3 regions of the Sulfurovum sp. MH2-6 genome follow, and region 3 is predicted to be linked to each of the others. Evidence: riboswitches for the same ligand, from Rfam matches in the RefSeq annotation. Region 3 holds a riboswitch; each other region holds the start of a gene.

Region 1 (10,194 bases), 660 kb from region 3:
GAGCGGCGGCAGTGAACAGAAACTCAATAACAGAGAGAAGATGAAACTGATTGAAGATAAACAGAGCAAACAGGAACAACCGCTTAGTTCAAAGATTTATGAAATGATCAACAAGGGATATATCCATGAAAAACAGCCTTGGTAAACATACAATATCAATATTTATATTTTTTAGTATTAGCCTACTCTACGGAAATGGGTTTACTACAAATGCATCGCTTGACAAAGAGAGGGTTTTTGTCAAAGAAGCTGTGGTTCTCACTTTTGATATCAAACAGACAGACTACGCTAAAGTGATGTTCTTTGATTTTACACTGACAGAGAGTGAAGCGTATGAGTTCCACCGATTGGATGTAAAAGAGGAAGACAGCTACCAAAATGCACAGATCCACTATACCTACCTTCTCTATCCGCTCAAAAGCGGCGAGATAGAGATCGGTTTTGAACTGATCCAAAAGGTGACGACCAAAGAGGATGTTGCCTATAGTTTTTCCGGGGATAGGGATAACGTAAAGGGTATTACGACGACTGATACTCCCATTGCATTAGCGCCTTTGAAGCTGGCTGTTAAGCCGCTTCCCGAGGGGACACAGCTGATAGGAGATTTTACGCTGACGCATGAGCTAAAAACGCATCAAGCCAATGCCTATGAACCGATCCCCTTCACTGTAGAGATAAAAGGGAGAGGCTACCCTCCGATACTTGAAAACAGCTTTCTCTCCACAAAAGAGTATACACTCTTTAAAGAGACCCCGGAGGTAAAAACCATACGCAGTGCCAAACATACCGATAACACTGTCACCTATCCCATGGCCATAAGTGCAGAGCAAAGCTTTACTTTTGATGAGATCAACATCCGAGCCTTTAATCCTAAGACACAAACAAGCTATATACTGACCGTACCAAAAGAAGAATTCAAGATTACGCCTGTCGCACATGCCACACTTCTGGATAAAGTTGACTCTCCTGCACCGATAAAAGCCACTGACTGGTCCTGGATCGGTACACTGCTTGGTTATATGGCGGTCTTTCTCTCAGGTTTTTTCACCGCCAAGAGTGTACAATGGTACAAAAAAGAGAAGATCAAGGAGGATCCTCTTATACAACAGATAAACCAAACCAGTGATCCCAAAGCACTGCTTACCCTGCTCATTGCAGAAGATAGTAAAAAGTTTGCTCCGGCGATAGAGAAACTTGAAGCACATATCTATGGAAAAAAACCGCTTAACCTTAAAGCGATAAAAAAGGAACTCAATGCATAAGAAAATAGAGGCACTCAAAAAAGAACTCTCCAAAGCCGTTATCGGCCAGGAGCAGATGATAGACGGTTTGCTGATCGGACTGCTTAGTGACGGGCATATCCTGGTTGAAGGTGTCCCCGGGCTTGCAAAGACAACAACGATCAATGCACTCTCCAAGGCGCTCGGACTTGAGAGCAAACGCATACAGTTCACCCCGGACCTGCTTCCCTCGGATATCATTGGTGCACAGATCTATAATCCCCAGACCAATGACTTCGGTATCAAAAAAGGACCGCTCTTTACAAATCTGCTCTTGGCAGACGAGATCAACCGTGCTCCTTCCAAGGTACAGTCTGCCCTCCTTGAAGTGATGCAGGAACGCCAGGTAACCATCGGCGATGAGACCTTCAGGATCGAACCTCCCTTCATGGTCATGGCAACACAAAACCCTATCGAACAGGAGGGAGTCTACGCACTGCCTGAAGCACAGCTGGACAGGTTTATGATGAAGTTGGTCGTCACGCACAACAGTGAAGAGGATGAGCTGACCATTATGCGAAAGGCTGCAACTAAAAGTTTTGAGACGGTAGAAACTGTGCTTAACAAAGAAGCGCTTCAGGCACTCAGAGACGAAGTGAGCACTCTCCATGTTGATGAAGAGGTGGAGCGTTATATCGTACAGCTGATTACAGCAACCAGAGAACCGGAAAGATTCGGTCTTGAGAGTATTCAAAATGACCTAATGTACGGTGCCAGCCCCAGAGCCTCGATAGACCTCTATAAGGCGGCAAAGGCCAAAGCATTTCTCAGAGGAAATGACCACGTCACACCTGCCGATATCGGCTTCGTACTGCATGATGTGCTGCGTCACCGTCTCGTACTCAACTATGAGGCCAGAGCAAAGGGGATCAACCCGGATGAGATCATCTCCAAAATTGTCAAAGAAGTACCTGTACCGTAATGTCACTCGCACTTAAAACCCTGCAGCTCAAAGCCAGATACCAGGTCTACACCCTGCTTGCGGGCAACAACCTCTCCAAGATGCATGGAGAAGGCTATGACTTCAGTGAACTGAGAGAGTACCAGGTCGGCGATGATGTCAGAAAGATCAACTGGACCATCACGGCTAAACTGGGGCGTCCCTATATCAAAGAGCTTCATGCGAACCGGGAACTCTCAGTCGTTGTTGCAGCGATGATGGACGGCAGTCTCTACTTTGGCGAGGATAACCTTAAACAACATACCCTCACGGAGATCGCTACGCTCCTTGGCTACTCTGTCCATCACAACAATGATCTTTTTACCGGGTTTAATTTTTATACCGATCACTATACCCTTACGCCTCCGACGAAACAGCTCTACCATATAGAGTACTTCTCCAAAGCGCTCTATGAACAAGAGATACTGCATACCTCACTGGACTACAAAAAAGCTATCCAGACACTCTCTAGCCATATTCATAAACGCTCCCTACTCTTTATGATAGGAGATTTCCTGGAGCCTATTGACCTCTCACTGCTCGCACAGAAACACGAAGTGATCGCCATTATCGTACGGCACAGGGAAGAAGAGAAGCCTCAAAAGCTGGGAGAAGTGATACTGGATGACCCTAAAAGCACAAAAAGCCTTCATACCGATTTTGGTACTTCGGGTATCCAAAACTATCTGACCATGCTCAACGCACATGATGAAGCGATGCAAACACATTTTATGCAATACAACATCAGACATACAACGATCTACACGGATGAAGATCCTGTGGAAAAACTGGTTAGATTATTTGTTTAACGTTTTGCAGTAGCAGAATCGGCCCATGGTTTAAAATGACATTTAACCATGTTACAGGTAACTCTTAACAAGTGCGACACTTCCTGATATTATAAATTGTACGGCGATCGCTCCAACTATCAAGCCCATAAGTTTTGTAATAATGCTTTGACCTGTCTCCCCAAGATAAGATTTTATATGAATAGAATTTTTAAAAACGATATAAACAATCAAAGCATTGACTAAAAATGCAGCGACTATTGCAAGAAGTTGGCCCATGTTTTGTACCTGATCTCTGACGATAATAATAGCTGAAAAGATACCGGGTCCAAATGTTATAGGAATTGCAATAGGAATTATTGCCAACTCTAAATTGCGCTTTCCATTCGTCAGTTTCTGATTCATTGAATCTTGATCAGATTGGATCATCGCCAGGGCTGTTAAAACCAATACTATTCCACCAATGACCTTTATAGAATTTGTATCGATATGAAAAAGGTTGAGGATAAAATTACCACTTATAAGTACGACAAAAAATGCTATCACTATCGTAATACTTACTCGTCTGGAGACCATAGAAATAGTTTGTTTATTTATATTTTCCCCTAAAAGTGAAAGCATCACTGCACTCACACCAATCGGATCAATTATTGCGAAAAAAGAAATGGTATGTTTGAGACATTCGGCAAAAAAATTTTCCATTTCAGGAATATAGCATAATTTATCGAAAAAAATATATAGTATTCGCTTTTTAATCGGTAGCCAAATGAAGTGTATAAACCCGATATCTGCTACCCTATCTGTTACGGTACAGATAGTAGCCTTTGAAAAGGATACGCCGTAAAGTACTTCGATATGCTTAGGGATCCAAAATACTGTTACCCATGCCATACTTAGATCGCACTGTAATATACATCAAAAAATGCCATCAGTTTACTATAAGTAAAAGTATCAGGTAAAGATAGAGAATTGAAATACGTAAAGTAAGTAAGAAAAACTCCCCCTCAAAAGAGGAGGATAAGGAGATATTCAAAAAATTAATGACTATAGGAGATATGGTTCTAGTGTTGTATCATTGATATCTATCGTTGTTGTTGTATCCGCTTCTACACCAACATTATTGATAAAGCCTAGAACAGTTTCAAACTCACCGTTAACATTGTTTTCTACCAATACAAGGTCATATGTACCAGTCGTCAACCAAGGCAAGGTGAAGTCACCATCAGTCGCATCTGTACTAAGTACAGCATTTGAGAAGTTGTTTGTGGCATTTGTTTCATTGTCATCCCACGTATCATTTGCATAGGCATAAAGAATTGCCTGAGAAGTTTCATTGATATCTGCAGTTACTGTACCGTTGATCTCTCCAACCTGGATATTGTCAACGATCTTGATTGTTGGTCTCAAGCTATATCCGTTTGCATTCATATTGACAGATTTTCTAAGATCAAAGTCTGCTGTCACATTTACAGTACCACCTGCCGGGATCGTAAAGCTACCGATCGCTTTGAAACCTGTTTGATCACCGCTTGGAACCTTCATATATGCTCTTCCGCCAAGTGTCTCTACATAACATTTTTCTGTATCAAGCTTGAAACGTACATGATCGATCACACCAGCCGGAAGCTCAACTTTGTTAAGCATTGACGTGTTTCCGTCCTGAAGGCTCAAAAGATCAATCGTAGTTTCGTTGAAATCTACCTCTTTCCAGCTCTCATTGCTGTCAGCATATTGATATTGAAGACCGATAAATGTCACATAGACACCCAAAACATTTTCATCATCGACAGGTGCATCAGTCACGCTCATTGTAACTGTCGCCATATCCGAATCTGAGGTACTACCTCCTCCACATCCAGAGAGTATCACACTTAAAGATAAGCCTAAAGCAGCTATAAGTTGTTTCATTCCCTATTTCCTTTATAACAAATTTACATACCATCTGAATTGTCTCAACGTAAACCATATCGTGCTTCTATAAGGAAGTAGATAGCTTACTCACAATAAAGAGGGCTTTTTTTGTTGTACAAACGAAGCGTAAAATTCACTTTGGCAACCCGGCTGTCTGCTGGAGACCCGTGGCTTTCCGTCCTTGTTTCGCAACAAGTTTGGCACAACAAACTGAATAAATACTAAATGTGAAATGGAAAACAGGAGAAAACAAAAAACGAAAGAATACTCTCTTCCTCAAGAAGTATTTGGCAACCCGGCTGTCTGCTGGAGACCCGTGGCTTTCCGTCCTTGCTTCACAACAAGTTTGGCACAACAAATAATATTTAAAAACTCAAATATTTAATAACGTTTTAATTATAGGGGTATTATTCTTAAGGTTTAATAAAGCAAATGTAAAATAAAAATAAATTCATATTATTTTATATATAAATTGACTTCCTGACTGAAACTTCTTGAGTAGGTGTCCGGTTAACACCTATAGGGAACTTTTGCCGAGGGGGGTATCCTTTGCCGTATACTTCAAGTGTGTATCCTGGTCATCAAAAAAGATATCCGCGCCGAACGCCTTGATCACTTCATACTTCTGTACCCCTCCCTGAAAAAACGCTTCATCGACACGTACACCCCAGGCATCAAGTGTACGAAGCACCCTCTCATGGGTGGAGAAGTTACGTGCAGTGACCAGTGCCGTACGGATCGGAGACTTCTCCATCGGAAATCTATCCTGGATATCCGAGATGACCTTCAGAAACTTGAAGAAGGGACCTTTACTCAGTGGATTTTTAGCATTATCACGTTCATGTGCGAGGAAGGCTTCCAGACCTTTCTCCTGATAGATTCTCTCACTCTCGTCACCGAAGATCACAGCATCTCCGTCAAAAGCGATCTTTACCATATCCGATTCAACATCGACCGTTGGTTTGTGAGGAAGTATCGTTGCGGCAGCGACATCTGCATTGATCGCATCCTGCACATCCGCAGGATGCGCAGAGAGGAAAAGGTCGACCTTAAATGCATCAAGATATTTGGCGACTGAGGTTCCCGCTGTCCAGCCGCTGCGTTCTATCTCCAGTTGATAGTGTGCGATAGAACGCCCGATACGAAGTCCGGTAGCAGCATTATTTCTTGAGAGGATGATCACTTCGATCAACTTGTCATCAAAACTTTTATTGATCGCCAGCAGGTTTTTGACAAAACGGAATGCCGTACCCACTTCCAAGGGAGTCTCTTCATGCTTCAGCTGATAATCATAGTAGGCTTCAAGGCCCTCTTCATCAAAGATACGATTCTCTTTTTCAAGATCAAACAGTGCTCTTGAAGAGATCGCAATCACCAATTTATCTTTTAGATCATAGGCCATTATTTACACTTTTATTCGTTCTTTTCGAACATATCGTTCTGAATCGCATTGGCTCTTTTGATCATGCGCCCAAAGGTAGAATCGATCGTATTGGTAAGTTCTTTTAAATCAGCCACATAAGACATAGCCTTATCCAGCTCGCCTTCGTTCATCTCCTGTTTTTTTCCAAACACCTTACCCAGCAATCCGCCTTTATTCTCATTTTTTGACGAAAGTATCCCACATATTTTGTCACTTTGTTCATGCCACTCTGCATGACGTGCCTCCAGGACTCTAATATTCTCACTACCATAGAGTTTGTTAAGCAGGGGTTTTCTCTCTGCCATCCATTTGTGGATCGGACAATCAAAAAGCTTCACACAGGCCTCTTCTTCCGGCAGTAAACCCTTCACTGCATTCTCCATCACTCTTAATCTGTGATCATGATGTACATTGAACTCTTTCAGTTCATTGATAAACGCATCTTTATTGCCCATAACATTCCTCCTGAGAATCATCTTGATGAAATTTTATCATAAATAGTCCACCAGGCAGCATGAATTTTGTTAAATAACAAAATTTAATAATTCATATTGTTTAACTTAAATAACTTTCAAGTATAATGCGCTTCTCAAAAACAGCTAATTTTAGAAGGAAAAACAGATGCATAGCCCTACCCCGAAAAATGAACAGATCATGCTAGATCCGAAAAGATATATCGTAAGTAAAACCGACCCAAGAGGTGTGATCACCTATGGTAATGACTACTTTGTAGAGATCTCCGGATATAAAGAAGCCGAACTGATCGGTCAACCTCACAATATGATTCGTCACCCAGATATGCCTAGAGTGATCTTTAAAGTAATGTGGGACCGTATACAAAATGGACAACCTATTATGGCTGTTGTAAAAAACTTGGCAAAGGACGGAAGATACTACTGGGTCATCACGGAGTTTGAGTCCAAAAAGGATAAACTCACCAATCAGATCACCGGGTATACTGCCTTTAGAAAAGCTGCATCTAACGATGTGATCAAAAAAATCGAACCCCTTTACGATAAACTGCTTGAGATCGAGGCACAGTCAGGTATGGAGGGTGCAGAGAAGTATCTCGTAGGTTTCCTCGAAGAGAAAGGAGTGTCCTATGATGAGTATATCAATGACCTGGTTGGTAATAAAGGACTTTTCAAAGTCTTCTTTACAGCCATGAAAAAGCTTTTTGGTTAAGAAAAAAGCTAAGAGATAGTACAATAAGTTACACTATATACAGGAGGGTAGAATGAGTTTCGGGAATATTGTGTTACTTATAATAGCGGTTGTAGGTGTTTATCTCATTATCATCTACAACAAATTTATCTCTCTTAGAGCTGGTATCAATGCTGCATGGTCAGATATCGATGTACAGCTCAAGCGACGTTATAATCTTATCCCTGCATTGGTTGATACGGTCCGGGGATACAAAGAGTATGAGGCGGAAACGCTTGAAAAAGTCATTCAGGCCAGACAACAGGGACTTGATGCAAGAAGTATGGAAGAGAAGGCTGCTGCGGCGAATATGCTCACAGGGACTTTAGGCAGACTCTTTGCTCTGGCAGAAGCATACCCGGATCTTAAAGCAAACACCAACTTCCTTGAGCTCCAAAGCCAGCTGAGCCAGATAGAAGATACGATACAGAATGCCAGACGCTACTACAATGCTATTGTACGTGACTACAATACCAAAGTACACTCATTCCCCGATCTTTATATCGCTCAAAAATTCAACTTCACAGAACGTGACTATTTTGAACTGGATGAAAGTGAAGCAGAGGCAGTGAAAAAAATGCCTAAAATAGATCTCTAGAACCCTGCAACGGTTTTATGTAATCACCCTGCGTTTACCGGGGTGTTTTACTTTATATGCAGAAACATAGCTATCACCATTGAACAGAGCAGTAAATGCTCAATCCAACCAACTCTCATCTATCACTGTAAACAGTGATCAAAACCTGATTTAATATGTCAATTTGAAATATTTTAGCCCTGTTTGTATTTTTTCATTTATACTTCCGGTTATGTATAGAAATAAAAAAGAAAAACTTTACGTTAATGATCTACTGGAATCTCCACAGATCACCTACCCCGGCTACTACAATGTCAGCAGTAAAATGTTAAACAATGATTACCTTCACAGCGCGATCATTGCACTTCACAGTATGGATTTTTATCATTATGAACTGCCAAGTAACTTTGAAAAGATCTTTGAAACCTTTTCCATCGGTGCATTTGCTATCTATAAAGAGCAGTATATCGTAGGATATTTCGGCGATAAGATGATGTACCTTGAAGCCAACGGATGGCGTGCAATGCCTGTAAATAGGGACATATTCAACCTTTCACACTGGCTTATCTAAAATAAATTTCAATAAATTATAAAAAAAATCAAAAAAAGTTATTTTAATTAAGACAAATTTTATCTTAAATTGTTATAATTTTCGTACATCTTAGGTATCGAAGACTTTTTATTCTTCCTCCTTTTAAAAAATGTTATTGAGACGACTACCAACGTAACAAAACCATAATTCGATACTTAAGATCGTAATCTCCCTACCTTTTCATTTTGCAGACTATTGCAAATTCTTTCTATATAAGCTATCATTAGATGAATGCAGTATGGAAGGATGAAAAGATGAAAACAAATTTAGATCAATATCTCAGATTTTTAATTGACAATCATGGCAGTGATCTCCACCTGAAATCCGGTTCAAAAGTCCACTTCAGAAAAGATGGTGAACTCTTAAGCTTAGATACAAAAATATGTACCGTTGAAGATATAGAAAATATCGCAAGATCTATCCTCTCAGAAGAAAATTTTAAAACGTTACAAGAGACCAAAGAACTTGATCTAAACTATACATTTGATGAAGAGAGCCACTTCCGTGTCAACTTTTTCTATCATATTGACGGGATGAGCATCGTTTTCCGTCTCATTCCAATGGAAATCCTCTCGTTTGAAGAGCTGAGACTTCCCGAAGTCCTGAAAGAGCTTGCAGATACTCCCCGCGGACTCATCCTTGTAACCGGTGTAACCGGATCCGGTAAATCTACCACCATTGCTACAATGATCGACAGGATCAACAGCACGCAAAAAAAGCATATTGTAACCATAGAAGATCCTATAGAGTTTATACACCATGATAAAAAATCATTGATCTCCCAAAGAGGGGTAGGAGATAATACACTCTCTTATAAACATGCGTTCAAATCAGTACTCAGAGAAGACCCGGATGTCATTTTTGTAGGGGAGATACGTGACTTGGAGAGTTTGGAGACAGCGCTTCATGCAGCAAGTACAGGACACCTGGTCTTCTCCACACTGCACACATTAGATGCCAAAGAGACACTCAACCGTCTGATCAACATCTTCCCGACTAATGATCAAAACCGTATCCGTATGACACTCTCCTCCGTGCTTGAAGGGATTGTCTCCCAACGTCTTGTAAAACGTAAAGACGGGGGGCGTGTAGTCGCTGTAGAGGTGATGAAAAACACTACCCGTGTTGCTACGCTGATCGCCGAAGGAAGAGATAAAGAGATTCTGGATGCGATTGAGGAAGGGAAACAGGTCTATGGCTCTCAGTCATTTGACCAGGCACTGCTGGAACTTTATCAAGAAGGCATTATCACAGAAAAGACTGCACTCGAAAATGCAACGATCATGAGCGATATGAAGCTCAAACTCCAAGGTATCGAGATCGCAAAGGTATAATGCTATTATCTTTTAGCAGAGGAGAAGCAGAGCAGTTGCCCTGCTCTCTATATTAGGATATATGAACTACCACTTCCCCGTTTTGTACATCAAATTCCACCGAACTTCCTTCTACCACTCTGTCTTCCAAGATCAGTTCAGCCAAT
Region 2 (10,194 bases), 200 kb from region 3:
TTGGGAGAACCTGCCGGATACCTCTGATGCCTACTCCCATCCTCTACCCTTGAGTCTACGACTTTTTGTGTCCAATCCATGCCTCTTCCTGTCTAGTCAATATTTTCATCGTTTAATCTTTTGCGAATCATTTCAACCAAGCCATGACGGATCAACTCCAGATGTTTGTTGAAAATCTCTTTTTCTGCTTTTAGAAAAATCGTCATGCTTGCATTAATCTCAAAAATCAATAGATTCATATCCTTGTCAATATAACAGTCAATCCCAAAATAATCCAACTGCAACCGTTTATAAATTTCTGAAATGATCGGTTGGATCTTCGGCTTTATTTCCGATCCAAAACTACTGGCTGCAATTTTCTGCAAGGCTTCAGGATGTGCGATCTGATTGCGATGATGTACCATCCACTCCTCACTGACCTTGAGGTGTCTGAGATAGACTTCACCGTCAATCACAATCAACCGATACTTCTTATACAACCCCTCTTCCCGGTACTCTACGAACTGCGTCAGATAATACTCCCTTCCATCCAGAGGAAAAGCGTAGAACTGCTCTGATTCATCCTCTACCCTGATCGTGCTGATACCGCCATGATCTCCCGCCTGTCTGAAAATCACAGGATACTCAAACCCCTCCTCCTTGATGATCCGGTGAATCTCTTCCGAGGATTTGGGTGCGATCCTGACCGTTTTGGGGACCTGAAGCTTTTCTATACCATCAAGCGATAGGTAGATCTGATCTCTGCTTGTTCTCACTACATGGGAAGGAGTATTAAAAAACGGTACCTCCGATGAGATAGCTTGATAAAACTGATCCGCCTTCTGAAGTGTTATCTTATGCGTATCGGGATCGGAAATTTCATTGAATACCCCATGAATCATCTGTCGGGGAAGCTCCTGGTCACTTCTCGTATCCAAAATCATTTTTATTGTTTGAAACTGATCGTTTGCGATATATTGGCTGATATTTGCACTTCCCCTATTGCGCCACTGTATATTGCCTTGTTCATCTATTTGTGCAATCCTTACCTTGCGGTCATCTGCCAATCCGCTGATAAATAAAACATTCTTTTTCAACATTCTCTTTCCCTTCTATTGCCCGATCGGTTCTCGATTGTACTCATATCTATTTGAAATACTTTCAAGAATATCGCCTGTTGCCAAAAAGCTCTGCTTCATTGTTGCCGCATAAGAGAGATTCTTATGCAGCATCTCCTCCAATTGCTCAACAGTTTGACTGTCTGCTATAGTATTTTTGACGGCTTTCAGTACTTTTAACCCCTGCTCCTTGATCCGCGCATCTTCAAATCCTTTCATCGCTGAAAGCTTGAGCATTTCAGGATCCTGTTTTTCTGCTCTATGATCAAGTGTTTCATCCAAAAGCAACCCTTTTATCAGCATGATAAGCGCCTTTAAGAGCCTGGCATCTCCACAGGCATCGTAACCCCTGAATTCAATCACGTAGTTCCCTTTTCTATTTTGTAATTGTGCTGCCTTTCTTGCCTTATTTGCTTTTTTATAGGTTCGATAGGATAATCCATCAAATAGCTTTCCCTCATAGAAAGGAGATGAAAAACTAAAAGGGATGATAAAAGGCGTGTAGTAGTTAAGCTTATAAATCAGATCCATCATCTGCTCTTCTGTATAGCCTTTTATCGACACATTCACATGAAGCCCGTGCCACAATAATGCATTGACCGCTATCTTCAACTCTTCCGGTGTACGTAGATCAACTTCTGTCTGATTTAAGGGGTGATCAAATATAACACTGTTTTTAAAAGGGTGTAAACTGGTGAGCAACGGAGAAAAACCAAAGCCTTTTGCTATCTTCATAAGTACGCGGTAAGAAGTCGTGAATTCACTCACCAGCGCATCAATATCTCTATGAGGCAATGTTCTGATTTCCAGGCCTTTGGGAGTAGTCTCAAGAAGTTTTCCCTCTCTATCATACCGTTCAAACCCTTCTACATAACATCGTTTCGGTTTTCTCTCCAATGACTTACAATCAAAAAACTTATCATCATTTTCGAAATAAGGGAATGCATCTACGATCTGTTGAAACACCGGAAACTTCGCTGTTTCAAAATCCAGATAGGTCCCATTCTTATCCTTAAAGACAAATTCATGTTCAATACCGATTTGCACCATAGCTATTTTCCTTTATCTCTTAACATCTCAACCAAAGCTGAACGTATCATTTCTATATGCTTTGAAAAAAGCGTCTTTTTGCTTTTGGTAAAAACATTCATATTGGCATTGATTTCAAAAATCAGCAGATTCATATTCTCATCGATATTGCAGTCAATACCAAAATAATCAAGCTTTAAACGATGATATATTTCTGTAATAATGGGTTGGATCCTGGGTTTTATCTCTTTTGTAAAACGATTGGCAATAGCTTTTTTATACTTTTGACTCTCTTCCTTATCTAACTGACTTCCTGCATGCACCATCCATTCTCTGCTGAAAATTGCATGTCTGATATAAACCTCACCATCAACAACAACCAGACGGTATTTTCCATAAATTCCCTCTTGATCCGTATAATCTACAAACTGTGTGAGGTAATAATCCCTTCCATCCAGGGCAAACGGAGAAAATACTTCTCTGTCATTATCGACTCTTATCGTACTGATACCTCCATGGTCACCTGCCTGCCTGAAGATAACAGGATATTCAAACTTCTCATTTTTGATCACCTCATAGATATCCGAAGGTGACCTTGGCTGTATCTTTACTGTCTTGGGGACACGGAGTTTATCTATCCCCTGGAGCATTCTATAGATATTGTCCCGGGTTGTCTGCATCACCAGGGAGGGAGGGTTAAAAAAGGGGAGATGCTTGGAAACCGCTTGATAGAAATCCTCCGTTTTCTGCAGTGAGATCTTATGGGTATCAGGATCAGATATCTGGTTAAAGACCCCATGAATCATCTGTCGAGGAATTTTTTGATCTTTTCTCGTATCCATAATGATGCTCGACCTGCTGAAATAATCGTTTTTTAAAAAATTGATTAAATTGGCACTACCGCTTCCACTCCATTTAATGTTTCCGTTTTTGTGAATTTGATCAATTTTAAGTGCACCATCATCAGGGATACCATTGATAAATAAAATATGTTTTTTTGCCATGCACTTCCCTTCCAAACAATGTTTAACCCTCTAAAAGAAAGATTAAACTAACTAAATATGATGAATACATTATACTCACAAAAAGATGAAAAGTCTCCTTAGCGTAAACGTGCCAAACAGCGGGAAACACATCATCAACTTAATGAATTTACAAAGTTATTTTAAGTACCATAAGTAAATGTTGAGTGAAAAGGAGAAAAGATGATTTTGAAAAAATTAGAAGATGGGGTAGTCGTTTCAGCAGTAGAGATCATCTCTTTTGATGTGAAGACAGAAGACCGGAAGGCAACAATCAAAGTGGTGCTGGATGATGCGCAAAACAGTGAAGTCACCTATCATCAGGAAGCGGGAGACAAACATATCTTTCAAATTGTGGATGAAAATAATGATCTCATTAGAGTCATCCACCAATAAGCGGTTCGGAGAGACAGATTACTCTATCAGTTCCCTTGGTATATCAGAGGAGAGTGCCGTCGTGATCTCATAAGAGATCGTCCCAAAGTGTTGTGCTGCTTTTTGTGCATCATCCATAATGCATAGTGACTCTTTTTCACTCTCAAAACTTATCAGGTCCATGGATACCCGGCCAAGTACTTCCAAGCCTTCACTCGTCCGGTAAGCTGCCTTGTCACTGGCTCTCAGCCATCCGTCACCATAGCCGATATTATAGGTGGAAACCACCATGTCTCTTGGAGCGGTATAGCTGCCGCCGTACCCTACTCTCTGGCCTGCTTTGAGCACTCTTGTGGCAACTTTTTTTGCATAAAGTCTCAGCACCGGCTTGAGATCTGTCCTGTCAAACCCCTCAGGAAGTTCATCATATCCGTAGGCGGCGATACCCACACGTACCATATCATCATCAAAACTTCTTGTACGCAGGATCGCTGCAGAGTTATGCGAGTGAAACCGTACACTCTCAAAACCGCGTGCTTTAACGCTCTGCTTCACCAGTCCAAAGTACTTCTTCTGCCAAAAGTAGTCTGATCCGAGTTCATCTGCAGACTTGAAATGGGTCATCACACCCACCAGGTTCAAACCCTTTTCCGTGATTATGTCCAGCGCTTCATCCAGTTCGCTGAGAGCAACACCATTACGGTGCATACCGGTATCGACTTTAAGCTCTATACGGCATCCTTTCTCTATACCGGATAACTGTTCGATACTGTTGATCGCAAAACTGCAGACCTCATCCACCCTGCTCTCTCCGGCGAGTACGACGACACTCTCAAAGAACTCTTTGACCTCTTTAGCTTCCGTGTAATCACGAACCACAGCATGTTTGATACCGTACTCACTGGCCAGTGTAGCTATCAATTTGAGACCGTGTCCATAGGCATTGTCTTTCAGTACAATGGCTATTTTCTCTTTAGAGCCGGTTTTTAGCGTGATTTGGTTAAGATTATGATAAAAATTTTGTCTACTGATCGTTATATATGCCATGAAGGAATTATACCCCAAATAGACAAAAATCACCCCTAAATAAAGGTAAAAAATGGATTGGATGACAATTCTCAAAATTATCGGTTTTATCTTAACCGCAGTGGTCCTTTTTGCGCTTGTCAAAGAGTTAAAAAAAACGATCAAAGATGCCAACAACGGAAAACAAAATGAAAGGTGCGATCTAGACTGATGAAACATATGGTTGCAGAGTGGGAAAGACAAAAGCTTGTACTCCTGTCGTTCCCCCATAAAGGAACAGACTGGTATGATCCAGAAAATGAAAAGAGTTTAAACGAGGCGCTCAGCCCGTTTATCCGTATCGCACAGGCCATTGCCTACGCACAGCCTGTATACATTATCTGTCAAGACAAGCAGGAGATATCCGATATGTTCTGCTCGACACGCAACATGACATTTATCGAGATACCGACAAATGATACCTGGATACGCGACTACGGATATCTCTCCATCAGAGAAGAGGATGAGCTCAAACTGCTCGACTTCACTTTTGACGGATGGGGAGGAAAGTTTGAAGCATCGCTTGACAACAGTGTCAACAAAGTACTTCACAAGATGGGTTATATGGGCACTACACCGCTTGAGACGATCGCCTTTGTTCTTGAGGGCGGTTCACTCGAGAGTGATGGAGAGGGGACGATCCTTACTACCTCTGAATGCCTCTGCAACCCAAACAGAAACGGCGGGTTAAGTAAAGAAGAGGTGGAAGCAAAACTTCAGGAGACCCTCGGTGCTTCAAGAGTCTTGTGGCTTGACCATGGGTATCTCTCGGGAGATGATACCGACTCTCACATCGATACACTTGCACGTTTTGTCAAGCGTGATACGATCATGTATGTCAAGTGTGAGGATCAGAGTGATGAACACTATGATGCACTCAAAAAGATGGAAGAACAACTGCAGAGATTTACAATGGTTGACGGAAAACCTTACAACCTGGTAGCGCTTCCGATGTCTGACGCGATTTATGATGAAGAGGGGCGTCGTTTACCGGCTACCTATGCAAACTTTCTGATCACAAACGAGGCACTCATCTACCCGACATACGGTACACCGCAGGATAAAATTGCCCATGAGGTATTTGCAGCAGAGTTTCCGGACAAAGAGATCATTCCGATCAATTGTCTCAAATTGATAGAACAGGGAGGCAGCCTTCACTGTTCTACGATGCAGGTGGCCTACTAAGGCTACAGACTGCGCCCGAAGTTCTGAGCCCAGTAGGTCTGGTACTGATCCGTTGAAGGATAGTAAGCCATACCTACCTCTGTAAAGTGCTCACTCATAAGATTTTTACAGTGTTCATCACTGCGAAGCCATGCATCCATTGCTGCTTGTGTCGTTTTTTGCCCTGCAGCAATATTTTCACCGATGGCACGCCATCTATAGTCAGAGTAATGCATACGCTCTCTCAAATTACTCCCGCGTCCTAGCCTCATATCAACAGCTGCCCTATCGTTTCTGGTACCTGATCCATCATGGCTGAAGTGGCTGCTCTTGGCCATATCATAGCTGTGTTCATACGCAGCCTCATAGAGCCTGTCACTCCAGACCAGCGGTTGTACCGGTCCCATGCGACCATACCTACCGCAAGACCTTCTCTCTGAACGGACTTTATTGATCCGGGCGAGGAACTCTTTTTGCTCTGATTTGGTGATAAAAGAGGGGGAAGCGTGCGCTCGTTTTTTCTTCATACTGTTCGTCTGCGAAAGATAACTCTTTTCACTCTTCACGATACTGGTATGTGCAACCTTACTCGAACCACATCCCGTAAAGATAAATAGTGTAGCTGACAACAGTGCAGCAATAGCGGTACTCTTCATATACTTTTCCTTTGAAGATAAAAAATAATGAGGAAAAGCAAAAGTTACATGCAGCTAAGAATGTGCAACCTGGCTATCTTAATCCTTAAGACCCATTGGCTTTCCGTCCATATCTCACGATATGTTTGGCTTTTAACATTTCCTTGCTATAACTATATAAAAATACGGTTTAATAAAAAATAAAATTATGCTAAAATTTCTACCATGAAAACAGCACTTATCCAACAGAAATTTTATGGCAATAAAACCGAAACCATCAACGCTACTGCCTCGAAGATAGAAGAGGCTGCAAAAAATGGAGCAGAACTGATAGTGCTGCAGGAACTTCACCAGAATGAGTATTTCTGCCAAAGTGAAGATACCAAATTTTTTGACTATGCTGCCCACTTTGAACAGGATATCGCTTTCTGGTCTGAGATTGCAAAAAGGAATCGTGTCGTACTTGTCACCTCACTGTTTGAAAAGCGTACCGCAGGTCTCTATCACAACACGGCCGTGGTCTTTGAAAAAGATGGTACTGTTGCGGGGAAATACCGCAAGATGCATATCCCTGATGACCCGGGCTTTTATGAAAAGTTCTACTTTACACCCGGAGACCTCGGGTTTGAACCCATCGATACATCCGTAGGCAGGCTGGGAGTGCTCATCTGCTGGGACCAGTGGTACCCGGAAGCTGCAAGAGCCATGACGCTTCGCGGTGCTGAAGTGCTTATCTATCCGACAGCTATCGGATGGTTCGATGCGGACAGTAGCGAGGAGAAGGCACGGCAGGTAGAGAGCTGGATCACGATCCAGCGTTCTCATGCTATTGCCAACGGTATTCCGGTTCTTTCGTGCAACCGTGTAGGGTTTGAAGCTGACAGTTCCGGCGTGATGGACGGCATACGTTTCTGGGGCCACTCTTTTATCGCCGGAGCTCAGGGAGAGATACTGGCACAGGCAGGAAGCGAAGATGAAGAGATACTCTACGCGGATATCGACCATACCCGTACCAAAGAAGTACGGGATATATGGCCGTTCCTGCGTGACAGACGTATCGAATCTTACCACTGCCTGCTCAGACGTTACTGCGACGAGTAATTATCTGGGTTTTGGGAGGTGCCCTTTATGATAATTTGATACAATATCCCAAATTTTACACTCGGAGAGATAAGATGTATGATGTAACCCCTGTTGAGAAAGGTGCACCTGTACACTTTAAAATGCCTGATCCGGCATTTTACGAAGCATTGGGATATGAAGGTATGAAAGACCTGATGTACCGTTTTTATGATGAGATCTATGAGAGTTCTATCGCCAACTTCTTTCCTCAGGATGAAGAGGAGTTTGAAAAGGTCAAAGAGAGAAATGCACGCTTTTTTATCCAGCTCTGTGGCGGACCGAACGTGCATATAGAATCAGAGGGGAAAGACCTCAACGAATATATGATTCGCCTGCATGATGAGTTTTCCATCTATGAAAAAAGCCGCTATGAGTGGCTTGGATGCATGGAGACAGTACTGCGTGAAACGGATATCCCCCAAGAGCTCAAAGAGAACTTCTGGAAATACCTTGAAGCCTTTTCCAAACTGACGGTCAACAGCTTCACAGACGGCAGCCATTTTTATGCTGCCTATACACAGGCCGTCCAGGACAACTAAGCAGGTAGCAGATGAGGAGCGTAAAGCAAACGTGAACTGCTTCACGTTTGTAGCTTTGGAACCGGAACGGTCGTAGCGAAGTGAAGCCGTGTAGGCACAGGTAGCAGGTAGCAGGTAGCAGGTAGCAGGTAGCAGGTAGCAGGTAGCAGGTAGCAGGTAGCAGGTAGCAGGTAGCAGGTAGCAGGTAGCAATTTTTCATAGACTACTTGAACAAAACCTTAAAATAAAAGCATTTTAAAAAAATGCTTACCAAACTTACTCCTTACTACCTACTCCCTGCTCCCTACTTTTTATTTTCAAACCACCACATAAATGCAAACATAAGCCCGGGAGTTTTTGCGACTGCTTCATCAAATATAAATGACTTCGCCTCTGCTGTCGGCAGATAGAGAACTTCGATCTGTTCATCATCCACGCCTCCCCCTTCAGAGACCTTCATACTCTCATCAACTTCTGTATAGTAGAGCATCTGTTTACTCCCTGCAAACCCTACTGAAGTATAAAAAGAGGTGATCTTTTCCAACCGGTCTACAGATACCCGGTAACCGCACTCCTCTTCTATCTCCTCGGCTGCGATATGCATCAATGAGAGATTTTTATCTACGATGCCTGCACAGAGTTCGATCGTGAGTCCTTCGTTATTATTGAGATAGACTGCCGGTCTGAACTGCTTCACCAAGACAAAGGCATCCTTTGTTTTATGGTAGATCAGTATCGCGACACTGTCATGTGCCTCTACAATCTCCCAACTTTTTGCCATACCGTTTTGCTGATAGGTAGCTAAAGAGGTAGTGATGAACTTTGGATCTTCAAGGGGGTTTAGCCGGAAAGACTTGATCTCATTTTCCATCGTTATCCACCGATCCTCATATTTTGTCTGTCGGGTGCACTCCAGATATAAGAACTGCTGTTTGTATCGATCAGGTTGACCAGCTTCTCCTTACGTAGTTTGGCATCTTTGATCACGATCTTATTAAACTTCTTCTTGTTTAAAGAGGCCCGCTTGAGATGCTTCATAGGATCTACCCATCTTCCGCTCTTCTTAAGTCCAAAATGCAAATGCGGTCCCGTACTTCTACCGGTATTCCCTACATAGCCGATGATCTGCCCCTTTTTGACCTGTTGTCCTCTGCGTACATGGATACGACTCTGGTGTGCGTAGAGTGATTCATAACCTCTCGGGTGTCTGATCTTCACCACTTTACCGTATCCTCCCATCCATCCGGCATACGTTACCTTCCCGTCATAGACTGCCAACAGCGGGGTCCCGCGTCTTGCCCCAAAATCTGTTCCGTGGTGCGGACGATAGCGCTTCAGGATCGGATGCCATCTTCGGTAGGTAAACCTAGAGGTAATACGTATATGCCTGAGCGGCATACCGAGTCTTTTGGATCGATCCCTGAAAGGCACCAGGTGTATAAAATCTCCCTCTTTGGTAAAACTGGTACGGTTCGCTCCTTCAAGATGCCCGTCTCCGTCTTCATCCGCATAGATAAATTTCGTTTTACCCCTTGTGGTAAGCTTTACTACCTCTATATCCGGCATATCATACACTTCCCCCAGTCTGGTACGCTGCTTATAGTTAAACGCTAGCTGATCGCCTTTTGCCAAAGATCTTGTATCGATCGTATTTTTGAGCACCTGCCCTACTCTTTTGGCTACTTTTGGTTGATTGATCGTTTTAAGCGTATCGGTGTAAGGATTAGAATTGATCTCAACTTTTGCAAAATATTCACTCTCTTCATAGACTATCGGGATGATATCAAACCCATATTCATCGCTCTTGCCGTTTTTGTAAAGATGGATCTGCATCTCTTGGTTGATAGGTATCAGAGCCTGTATCAGCGTATTGTCTGCATCGATCAACTCGTAATACTCAGCATTACTCTGTATCTCTGTGAGGAATTTTTGGTCTTCCTTCGAGATTTGGTTCAAAAGGTTATTTGAAATATTATGTTCTTCCAAGTAGTTTGAAAAAGTCTGCCCTCTTTCCCAACTCTGCTGCGTCACTTTTGCTCCAAACAAAGAGGTCACTGCAAAAAGTATCATTACAATACTTTTAAAGAGTGACATTTGGCGCCTCAATGTGGTTCATTCTATTTCTTCTCATACTTTCTAAGCCTCCATTTATTCGGCATTATTATAA
Region 3 (10,194 bases):
TCAGAAACGTAGAGAGCAACGAAGGTGAATCGAACATTATGTTCAGTGTCTCAGACAACGGTATCGGTATGACAAAAGATCAACAGTCACGTATCTTTGATGCCTTCTCACAAGCGGATGTTTCAGTTACAAGAAAATACGGTGGTACAGGTCTTGGTCTAACGATCTCCAGCCAATTCGTTGAACTCATGGGTGGAGAACTTCAACTTGAGAGTGCAAAAGACAAAGGAACGACATTCTTCTTTACAATACCATTGGAAGAGGTAGCCTCTACAGAAGCAAACTATGCCAACGCATTCACTGATGTCACCATCGGGAAGTATGAGCAGGATATTCCAACGAAGCTTGATACATACTTTGAAAAATACTTTAACTATTTCGGCAATACCATTAAAAAGTTTGAGTCGGTAGGAGACCTCAAAGAGTTGATTGACAGTGATCAGTGTTCTTCTTTCTGGGTTGATATCGATAAAGCGAAACAAAACATTCTTGATGCACTTCATAATATCGATAAATCCAAACTGATTATCGTAGCAAGTGTGACAAGCAGAAATAAAGTGGAAGAGCTTGGAATTCCACAAGAGAATGTGATCTACAAACCTGTGACTGTCACCAAAGTACAAGAGCTCCTGAGTGCAACTGCAGAGACAAAACCTCAGATCATCGAAGAGGCTGTAGAGAAGCAGGAGACATACTTTGATGCCAGTGTATTGGTCACTGAAGACAACATCATTAACCAGAAACTGATTACACGTATCCTTCAGGAGCATGGTATTACCGTTGATATCGCAAATAACGGTCTAGAGTCCTTTGAGAAACGTAGATCAGGCGATTATGACCTTATCTTTATGGATATTCAAATGCCGGTAATGGATGGTATCGAAGCGACACATGAGATCCTTGACTTTGAAGAGGATGAAGAAGAGGCGCACATTCCTATCGTTGCACTGACAGCCAATGCACTGAAAGGGGATAGAGAGAGATTCCTCGCAGAAGGGATGGATGAGTATATCACCAAACCGATCGAGACAGAAGAGTTGCTCTATATTCTGAACAAGTTCTTGTCGCATAAAGCTGCTACCGAGAAAAAACCGGTAGAAATAGCCGTTACAGAGAGTGAAGAGATCACGATCAATGAAGAAGAAACGGTAGAGATGCCTGCTGTGGACTTGGTTGAGAGCGAGAAAAAGATTCTCATCGCCAAAAAATTCCTGCTTGAAGGGAGAGTGCTCAAACAGGTACTGGAGAATCTAGGACATGGGTATGCAGTGCTTGATGATCTCAATAATCTACAAGCAGAATTGGCTTCCGGTGACTATGATATCGTCTTTACGGATAGTGACCTGGTCACGGAAGAAATAAGCAATATTTCTGATAATATAGCTATAATTACAGCGCAAAATACAAAAGAACAGATAGAAAGTATCATTCAAGAGAATAGAGGATAAGATAGATGGCACTAAAAGTACTAATAGTAGATGATGACTTTATCAACAGAAAACTGTTGCAAACTCTTTTAAAAAAGAACCCGGAGGTATCAGAATCCATTGAAGCAGAAAATGGTTCTGATGCTTTGGAAAAACTTAAAAAAGACCCTGATATCAACATTGTACTGCTTGACATTATGATGCCGGTAGTAGACGGTGTAGAGTTCCTAAAGATATTTAGAGCGGATATGAAAAACTCTCATATCCCGGTTATTGTACTCTCAACAGATGACACGAGAAAAACGGAAGTATTTGAGAATGGTGCGAATGACTTTCTTAGAAAACCGGTCAAAGAAGATGACCTCAAAGCAAAATTGGAGCAGTGGTCTTAAGAACCATTGCTTTAAGCATGTAACACTTCAGAAGCAGAGGATTACTCCTCTGCCAAATCCCCTCTTTTTTAATCTACGAATATCTCTTTAAGTACATCATCGATCGTTTTAACAGGGATGATCTCGACCGCTTCAATAACCTCTTCAGGTATCTCATCCATATCCCTTTCATAGTTTTTAGCAGGGATCAGAGCACGTTTTACTCCGGCGGTATATGCAGCAATGAGCTTCTCTTTCAGTCCACCGATAGGCAGGACATTACCCGTAAGTGTAACCTCGCCTGTCATCGCTACTTCATTATTGATCTTTTTCTCACTCAATACCGATGCGATAGCAGACACCATTGCTATACCGGCACTCGGTCCATCTTTCGGTGTGGCACCTTCCGGTACGTGAATATGCAGATCAAATCGTTTATAGACTTCCGATACATCCAATGCAATACGCTCTTCTTTCTCTTTGAGCGTATGCGGTATGATGGATGAAGAGACAGGCAGTTTACGCTCATCGATCAATATCTTGACAACGGAGTGTGCAATACGCACGGACTCTTTCATCACATCACCGAGTTTACCAGTGAGCTGCAATGCCCCTTTGCCTTTGATCTTGATCGCCTCGATCGTTAAGACATCACCACCTACTGCGGTCCATGCCAGTCCATTCACTACACCGACCTGCGGCTCAGGATGAACCGGTGAGATCTCAAAGACTTTTTTATCCGTAAACTTCTCTAGGTTCTTTTTACTGATTGAAACTTTGTCCAAGCTACGGTCTTCAAGAAGTTTTCTCGCACTCTTACGCATAAGGTCAGCCACACGTCTTCGAAGGTTTCTTACCCCTGCTTCCCTTGTGTAATCACTGATAAGCAGTTTCAATGCCTTATCGCTGATAGAGACTTCATTGTTTCTCAATGCATGTTTTTTGATCTCCTGAGGGATCAAATAACGTCTTGCAATCTCAAACTTCTCTCTTGGAGTATAGGAGTTCAATCCTATGAACTCCATCCTGTCACGCAGCGGTGCAGGGATACGCCCTACTTCATTGGCCGTAGCGATAAAGATCGCCTTGCTTAGGTCGATATTGAAGTTCAGGTAGTAATCACGGTACTTTACATTCTGCTCAGGGTCAAGTATCTCAAGCAGTGCCGCAGTCGGATCCCCTCTCATAGAACGCCCTACTTTATCGATCTCATCCAGTACGATCACCGGGTCCATACTTTTACCTTCGATCAATCCCTGCACAAGACGGCCCGGCATCGCGCCGACATAGGTACGTCTATGACCTCGAAGCTCATTCACATCTTCCAGACCACCCAAAGCGATACGGACCAGCGGTCTACCCAAAGCCGTAGCAATTGAGTTTGCCAATGACGTTTTACCCACACCCGGAGGTCCTGCAAAACAGAGTATCGCCCCGCTGGTCTCTTTTTGCTTCATCCCTCTTAAGGATGCAAGCTCTCGTACCGAGAAAAACTCGACGATACGCTCTTTGGGTTTTTCTAGTGAGTAGTGATCCTTGTCCAGCTCTTGCGCTACCTTCTCTACACTGAGGTTCTCTTTGGTATATTTGCCAAACGGCAGGTCAAGTACCCACTCCAGATAGCTTTGCAGTACATTGGCATCCGCAGATTCCGGATGCATACGTGCAAAACGCTCCAACTGCTTACTGATCTCCTTATAGGCATCTTCATGCATGTGGGGCTTCAGTGCTTCGATCTTTTCCCTGAAGTTGGCGATCTCCTCTTCACGCTGCGTATCGATACCAAGCTCCTGCTGGATCTCTTTGAGCTGTTCTTTGAGGAAGTACTCTTTATTGGTCTGTTCTATCTTACTGTGTACTTTCGTACGAATCTCTTTCTGGATCTTCGCTGCTTCGATCTCGGAAGTGATCACATCGATCAGTGCAAGCAGACGTTTCTCGATATTCAGTTCGATATAGAGTCTGTAGGCCACCTCTTTATCCAGCTTCAACATGGAAGAGACAAGATCGGCGATACGGTTAGGCTCATCGTTCTCCTCTATCGTACGCAAAAGGTCAGCCGGGATATTACTGTTAAGAGAAGAGAGTTTTTTGATCTTGGTTCTGAGTATATCCATCAGTGCATTGGTTTTCAGTTCATTATAGGGTTCCAGCTCTACTGTATCGATCATCGCCTGATTGATCTCTCCCTCGGTGCCCTCGACGATCTTTGCACGGGAAAGCCCCTGAAAGAGTATCTTTACCCTCCCGTCAGGCAGGTGCACTTTACGCATAATGGAGCCTACAACCCCTACTTTATACATCGCATCAAAATCTCTTTCTCCCTCTTTACCGCTCACTGAAGAGGTGACAAAGAGCAGAGAGTTATTCTCCATCGCCATGGTAGCGGCATCGATATCTTTCTGATTACTCAGAAAAATAGGACTGATCATAAACGGGTAGAGAAAGAGTTCGTCTTCTACGACCACAGGCAACTGTGTGGGAAATGCATCATAATCACTTAATTGCATACTAATATTTCCTTTGTTATTTCCATAAAATTTCTTCTGTAAATGTCTACCAGACTATATCAAACTGATAGCGTGTTTCTACTATTTTCACTTAGGCTACCGCAAAAAGATTAACGGTTTTCAACCGACTGCTACCTCACGTTAGTCAAAAACACGACCTACGATCCCCTGTTCAGGAGGGGTGATATCACTCTGCTGAATCACAGAATCTCTGTTTTTATCCCTGTATATCTTTGCCGCTTTCTCTTTGCCTGTACGTTCATAGAGTGCTGCAATATTTTCATTGAGAAGATACTGTGTCATATAGAGCCTGACGAGCATCGTCTCTATCAAAGGATGATAGTCCGACCCGGGATAACGGCTGAGAAAGATCTTTGCATTAAGGATGGTATCCTGTATCAACTTCTGATCCTTGTAAACATCCTTAATCCCCAAAAAAGAGGCCTTGATCTTCAAAAACTCGATATATTCACGATTGCTGCCTGCCCCGAAACGTTTGTTATACTCATCCAGATAGAAGTTGGCAAGCAGATACTCCTCCTGGCTCATATGCGCATGCGCAAGCATAATGATCGCAGACGGCATCATAGGGGAACGCATATGTTCACTTTTGAGCGAGACATAGTAAGCATCAGCTTTGTCCATATACCCGCCGGAGATACTCTTTGCTATCTTCTGATACCAGTAGAGCGCCGGCTTATTGAACTCTTCGACTGTACTCTCATCGCTTCCGCACCCTACAAGAAAAAAGGAGATAAATACTCCTATAAAAACTGTTTTCATCATCTGTAACATCTATCATCACTCCCTGTGAAGTTCTTTAACTCTCAATATCATAGCTCAAAATACGTAAAAAGCGTATTAGCTTCGAGAGATTCCAATCCATTATTTACATTAGAAAGAATTAAGTAACCTTATGCCATCATTAAACAATTGTAGGCCAAACCTATTGCGAGATAGGGACGGAAAGCCACGGGTCTCTTGTAGACAGCCGGGTTGCTTAATAGAAGTAAATTGGTTATTTATTTTACATTAATGTGTTTGGTCTCTTTTGTAGCTTTTTATTATATTTTTTAGTATAATAATAAGAAGCGGTTGGAAAGGAGGTTCCATGCAGTATCTGACCTATATCATTAAAAGATTTTTTTTGATTTTATTACCTTTTCGTAGAGTGAAAGGGAGTTTTATTTCTTTAGTCTCAGGCATCCTCATACTCTTTGGGGGTATCTTGTATGCAGAAACAGAACCGAACAATGGTTGTAGTGAAGCCGAACCGGTACTTGCATTCGGAATCTATACCGGATTAGTTCAAGGTTCCAGTAGTTCGGGAGATAGAGACTACTACTCGTTTGATGTTCCCGCCAATGGAACGCTAGAAGTCACCATCCATAACAATACAAATAAAATTTTAAATTACTCTGAGCTGAGAAACCCTTTCTGTCCTACGATTGCATCCGGGTCTATAGGGAATAATGCTTCAACACTCCTTACCATTCCCTCAACTTTGGCAGGGAAATATTTTATCTACCTGGAAGGGGACAGTGAGAATGTTGCGAATGCATATAATATTTCTGCTCGATTTACACCGAATGATCCGTCAGAGGGGAATGACCTGAAAGTAACAAAAATAGCAAATGTTGAAGAGGCTCTGATCTATGATCGTTTTTACTATACGGTGAGTGTAAGTAATATCGGAAATCAAAATGCCACAGATGTAAATCTCACCGATACACTGCCGGATGGTATGTCGGTTGATCTGGATATGACCAATGGCCTTACAAGCGAATGGGACTGTAGAGGTGAAAATAATCTTACTACGGGATTAGCTTACGGTATCGTAAAGTGTACACTGGATGGAGAACTTGATACAGGAGAGATTTCTATCTTCAGGCTGCATGTCCGTGCACCATCTGCGCAGCCTAACTCAGGAGTGGTGACAAATACCATAACAGTGGAGAGCGCACTGCCGGATGTGCATCCGAGTGACAATACCTTTACGGAGACGACTGGTATAACAAATGAAAAAGATACTGCCGAACATCTATGTTATACGGATATGACCCCATTACGTACAGTAGACTATAACAGCACCTGTGAAATGAAAGGTAACTTCTACTATGGAAGTGGATGTGAAGCGTATGTAGCGGTCAGAGAGTACAATGCAACGACTGTACTGAGTGATATAAAACTCTATAAGATGTATGCCCCGGAAACAAAAGCCGGTTCTTGTGACTATATCGGCTCCACATCAGGAGGGGCAGTGGGAGATGACTGTAACGATATCTCACATGCTACAGAGTATGGATCTTATACGCAAGGGTATGCCATTCATATCGATCACAACCTGGTAAACAATATAGAGGTACTCCTCCATGACAGCGGCACCTACAATACCCCTAGGATAGATGGTATTGCAATGTTCGGTGACTACTACACCGCACTGGGATTCCACCATAAAGGCCGTATCTATGAATGTAACGGGACCAGTGAGGGGGGTGTAACAGTCACATCGAGTGCAGACCTGATAGATACCCCTATCGATGGGAGCAATGCCTCCACCTATAATGCACATGCTGCAGATGTAGAGGGTTCGCTCAAATATATCCAGACGATGGTTGCCGGGATGCCAAGCAGAGAGGTCACCGGTGTACACCTCAATCTTGCGGGAGAAGCTGTCCCGTATGAAACACTTACAGGGATCCCCTACTCCATCGTACCCTATATGTCCGATGATACTTGTTCGTTGACAATAGACAATATCATCAACCCCAATACAGGGCAGCAGCTCGTCCTTGACATACTGCCCGATACTATCTCTGCACAGAATCCGATGATCGTACCGACCTCCGTCTCAAAAGCATCCAGAATGCGGTTGATCTTTGTCGATCCAAACTCTCTGAGTGTCGAAGGGCAGAACTGTCTGGCAAACAGTAGTACCACCGGTAACTTTGCCAGACTTGCGCAGTGTGTGAACTCCGAGGTTCAGTATAAAACTGCCTTTGGACAGGATGCCTGGGACCGATGCGGGATGGATGGGGGAAAACCATGTGATTCAGCCAATAACGGATTTGCTGATCCGAGTGATCCCACATATGACCCGGCAACAGACAGCATCTATGTGAATCAACTGGGATGTTATATGTGTACCTTCAACATCCAGCCTTCATGCACCACAGACAACTTTGCCATCCGTCCGGACCATATGGATACGGGGATGACCTCCCCTGATGCCCCGGACCTGCTGAGAGCAGGTAAGGAGTATCCCCTTTCACTCATAGCAAGATACCCTGATGACGGTATCCATACAAACGGGTCAGCGATCCCGACAGATGCTGTAGTCTCGGACTATACCGTGAATGATCACAACTACAACAGTGATCTTGAGTCCGTGGAGATCAGATATTTTAAAAATGGTCAACCCGATACGGAAGAGGTACTGGAAGGTAACGCTACGCTCAATACTACTCAGATAGGATTTATGGTGGGAGGACTTTCAAGTCAGAACCTCTCTGGACCATCCAGTGCGCCCAACCCGGATGAGACCGTAGCTGTATCCTATACGGATGTGGGGACCATCATGCTGAACATCTATGATAAGGAGTGGGCGGCAGTAGACAATGATGACACGCCTATGGATTGTAACACGAGCCGTGCGCATACCTATATCTGTACCTATGATATGGTTACCTTCATCCCACACCACTTCAGTGTGGACAATATCGTACTGAGAAACCACAACGACGGCAACTTCACCTATCTCTCCAACGACCTCAATATGTCTGCACATATGGATGTAACGATCAGTGCACTGAACGCCGAGGGGAATGTCACAAGAAACTTCAGAGAGGGAGAGCTTTTCTATGAAAACCCTGTCAGTGTTGACCTCAATGTCACAGAGTGGAACCCGTCACTCGCCAATAAACACCCGCTCAACAATGATACACTTATCCACGATATTCCGAATGAACTGCTGCTTGGATTTGGAGGTGAGGGTGAGGCAAACGGTACTCGTAACATCACATGGAACGACAGCAACCTGAGTCATAGATTGATGTTCAATTATCAGAGATACAACAACCAGCCTCTTAATCCATTCAGGGTTCCCGAGAGTGATGTAAATATCTCTGTAGCCTCTACCTATACCGCTTCCGGGAAAACGGCCGTTATCATTGGAACAGGCGTAGAGACGGATGAGAGAAATGCCACCTTCTACTTCGGGCGTGCCAAGGCTTCCAAAGACTTTTATGACGTAAAAGGGACAGAGGCAACGACACCGATCACTGCGCTTGTATACTGTGATATATTCCCTACTTGTACCTTCTTCCCTGACTCCATACAGCTTACAGGTCAAACCAATCTAAATAACTGGTGGCTCTCGCTTGATCACAATGAAAACACTGGAGACGGCAGTATCACACTTGAGAATCCTCCGACCCTTTCACTGGGTAACGGCAGTGCCACGGTAGATACAGATGTCAATATCATTGCAGATGCGCAAGACAGTAGTATCCAGGTAGAGAGAACCAGCGGGTCAACTACGGCGATATTTGATATATTCCTCAACACATCAACGCCTACCACTACGCATTCATGGATGATCTATAATGCAAACAGCCCGACTCTGCCTCCCGATCCATTCTACAAAGTACGCTTTACCGGTGACTCCGGATGGGCAGGTGTCGGGGAGACGGGTCATGTACTTGATGTCAATGCAAGTACTACCAAAACGAAAAGGTTGAACTGGTAATGAAAAGAAAAATGAGAAGAGCCGTTGCGATGATCGAGTTGATCTTTGCGATCGTTATCCTGGGTATCGTACTGATGTCAGCACCGATGCTGATCTCTACTGCAACACAAAGTAGTTATGTGGCACTACAGCAGGAAGCGATCGCCTCTGCCTCTGCGGAGATAGGAATGATATTGACACATCAATGGGATGAAGGCAACACGGACAGCACACGCACCGCCTCTATACTGGTTTCTGTGAACGGAAATGATGATCTGGACCAGCAGATGGTTGGAGCGATACCGACGGGGAGAAGAGCAGGTACACCCAGTTCCAGTAGCAGACGTTTTTTTGATTCACTGGGAGGAGAGATCAATGCCACAGCACCCATAAACTTAGGCTCGGATGCCGGAGATACGGATGATATTGATGACTTTATCACTAATGCCACCACCGCATTAATAGATGAAGACCCTACCTCGACCTTGATCGGTGATGTCGTCGACAAACAGATCACCGTTGCAGTTACCGTCAACTACCTGAATGATACGCCGGGGGGAAGCACCTATGCAGGTACAAGCGATACCCTCACCTACAACACCCCTTTCAATAACACTGTCGCAACCGACTCCAATATCAAACAGGTTCAAGTGAGGCTTCAAACCAATAGCCCGGAGGAGGAGTTGCAGAAAAATATCGTCCTCAATGCTTTTTCCTGCAATATCGGTACCTATAAACTCAATCAGGTGGTATTTCCATGATACATTCTATTCGACATAAAAAAGCCTTCTCTTTGATCGAGCTGGTATTTGTCATCGTCGTACTCGGGATCGTCGCATCGATCGGTTCGCAGATCATTGTTCAGGTCTATGAGAGTTATATCATGCAGAGAGCCGTACACAGAAGCAGTGTGAAAACCGAACTGGCGATCACGCAACTGGTCAACAGACTCGCCTACAGCATCCCTCGAACCGTGATAGCCAGACAAGACAATGCAAACTTTCTTCCTATAGAGAGTATCCCGGCAGGGGATACGACACATAATATTCTTGAGTGGATAGCCTATGATAATGATGGCTTCAGTGCCGTCGCCACATCCCCTACAACCGGAGAGAAAAGACGGCCTGCCTGGAGCGGCTATGCCGATGTGACAGCGAGCA

Evidence for each region. Region 3 has a riboswitch for cyclic di-GMP ahead of AC4JOV_RS02445 (DUF6701 domain-containing protein). Riboswitches for the same ligand answer to the same signal wherever they lie in the genome.
Region 1: another riboswitch for cyclic di-GMP. It lies ahead of AC4JOV_RS05925 (DUF4382 domain-containing protein); the one in region 3 lies ahead of AC4JOV_RS02445 (DUF6701 domain-containing protein).
Region 2: another riboswitch for cyclic di-GMP. It lies ahead of AC4JOV_RS01515 (CAP domain-containing protein); the one in region 3 lies ahead of AC4JOV_RS02445 (DUF6701 domain-containing protein).

Annotation. Positions count from the first base shown of each region.
Region 1 is NZ_CM178170.1:1,162,061-1,172,254, reverse strand. It holds gene AC4JOV_RS05950 (VWA domain-containing protein) at 1-145, shown strand, start outside; gene AC4JOV_RS05945 (BatD family protein) at 126-1,262, shown strand; gene AC4JOV_RS05940 (AAA family ATPase) at 1,255-2,202, shown strand; gene AC4JOV_RS05935 (DUF58 domain-containing protein) at 2,202-3,029, shown strand; gene AC4JOV_RS05930 (MarC family protein) at 3,081-3,899, opposite strand; gene AC4JOV_RS05925 (DUF4382 domain-containing protein) at 4,053-4,916, opposite strand; cyclic di-GMP riboswitch class I at 5,057-5,131, opposite strand; cyclic di-GMP riboswitch class I at 5,206-5,280, opposite strand; gene AC4JOV_RS05920 (5'-nucleotidase) at 5,437-6,321, opposite strand; gene AC4JOV_RS05915 (hypothetical protein) at 6,333-6,797, opposite strand; gene AC4JOV_RS05910 (PAS domain-containing protein) at 6,964-7,527, shown strand; gene AC4JOV_RS05905 (LemA family protein) at 7,598-8,143, shown strand; gene AC4JOV_RS05900 (hypothetical protein) at 8,355-8,693, shown strand; gene AC4JOV_RS05895 (type IV pilus twitching motility protein PilT) at 8,969-10,048, shown strand; gene AC4JOV_RS05890 (ATP-dependent Clp protease ATP-binding subunit) at 10,101-10,194, opposite strand, start outside.
Region 2 is NZ_CM178170.1:303,049-313,242, reverse strand. It holds gene AC4JOV_RS01555 (class I SAM-dependent methyltransferase) at 1-80, opposite strand, end outside; gene AC4JOV_RS01550 (ATP-grasp domain-containing protein) at 93-1,079, opposite strand; gene AC4JOV_RS01545 (glutamate-cysteine ligase family protein) at 1,092-2,147, opposite strand; gene AC4JOV_RS01540 (ATP-grasp domain-containing protein) at 2,150-3,130, opposite strand; gene AC4JOV_RS01535 (hypothetical protein) at 3,332-3,544, shown strand; gene AC4JOV_RS01530 (alanine racemase) at 3,563-4,570, opposite strand; gene AC4JOV_RS01525 (hypothetical protein) at 4,623-4,760, shown strand; gene AC4JOV_RS01520 (agmatine deiminase family protein) at 4,760-5,773, shown strand; gene AC4JOV_RS01515 (CAP domain-containing protein) at 5,776-6,408, opposite strand; cyclic di-GMP riboswitch class I at 6,469-6,548, opposite strand; gene AC4JOV_RS01510 (carbon-nitrogen hydrolase) at 6,613-7,488, shown strand; gene AC4JOV_RS01505 (globin domain-containing protein) at 7,563-8,048, shown strand; gene AC4JOV_RS01500 (NUDIX hydrolase) at 8,332-8,898, opposite strand; gene AC4JOV_RS01495 (peptidoglycan DD-metalloendopeptidase family protein) at 8,901-10,121, opposite strand.
Region 3 is NZ_CM178170.1:502,197-512,390, reverse strand. It holds gene AC4JOV_RS02465 (hybrid sensor histidine kinase/response regulator) at 1-1,448, shown strand, start outside; gene AC4JOV_RS02460 (response regulator) at 1,454-1,819, shown strand; gene lon (endopeptidase La) at 1,888-4,308, opposite strand; gene AC4JOV_RS02450 (outer membrane protein assembly factor BamD) at 4,450-5,103, opposite strand; cyclic di-GMP riboswitch class I at 5,238-5,312, shown strand; gene AC4JOV_RS02445 (DUF6701 domain-containing protein) at 5,537-9,055, shown strand; gene AC4JOV_RS02440 (type IV pilus modification PilV family protein) at 9,055-9,795, shown strand; gene AC4JOV_RS02435 (prepilin-type N-terminal cleavage/methylation domain-containing protein) at 9,792-10,194, shown strand, end outside.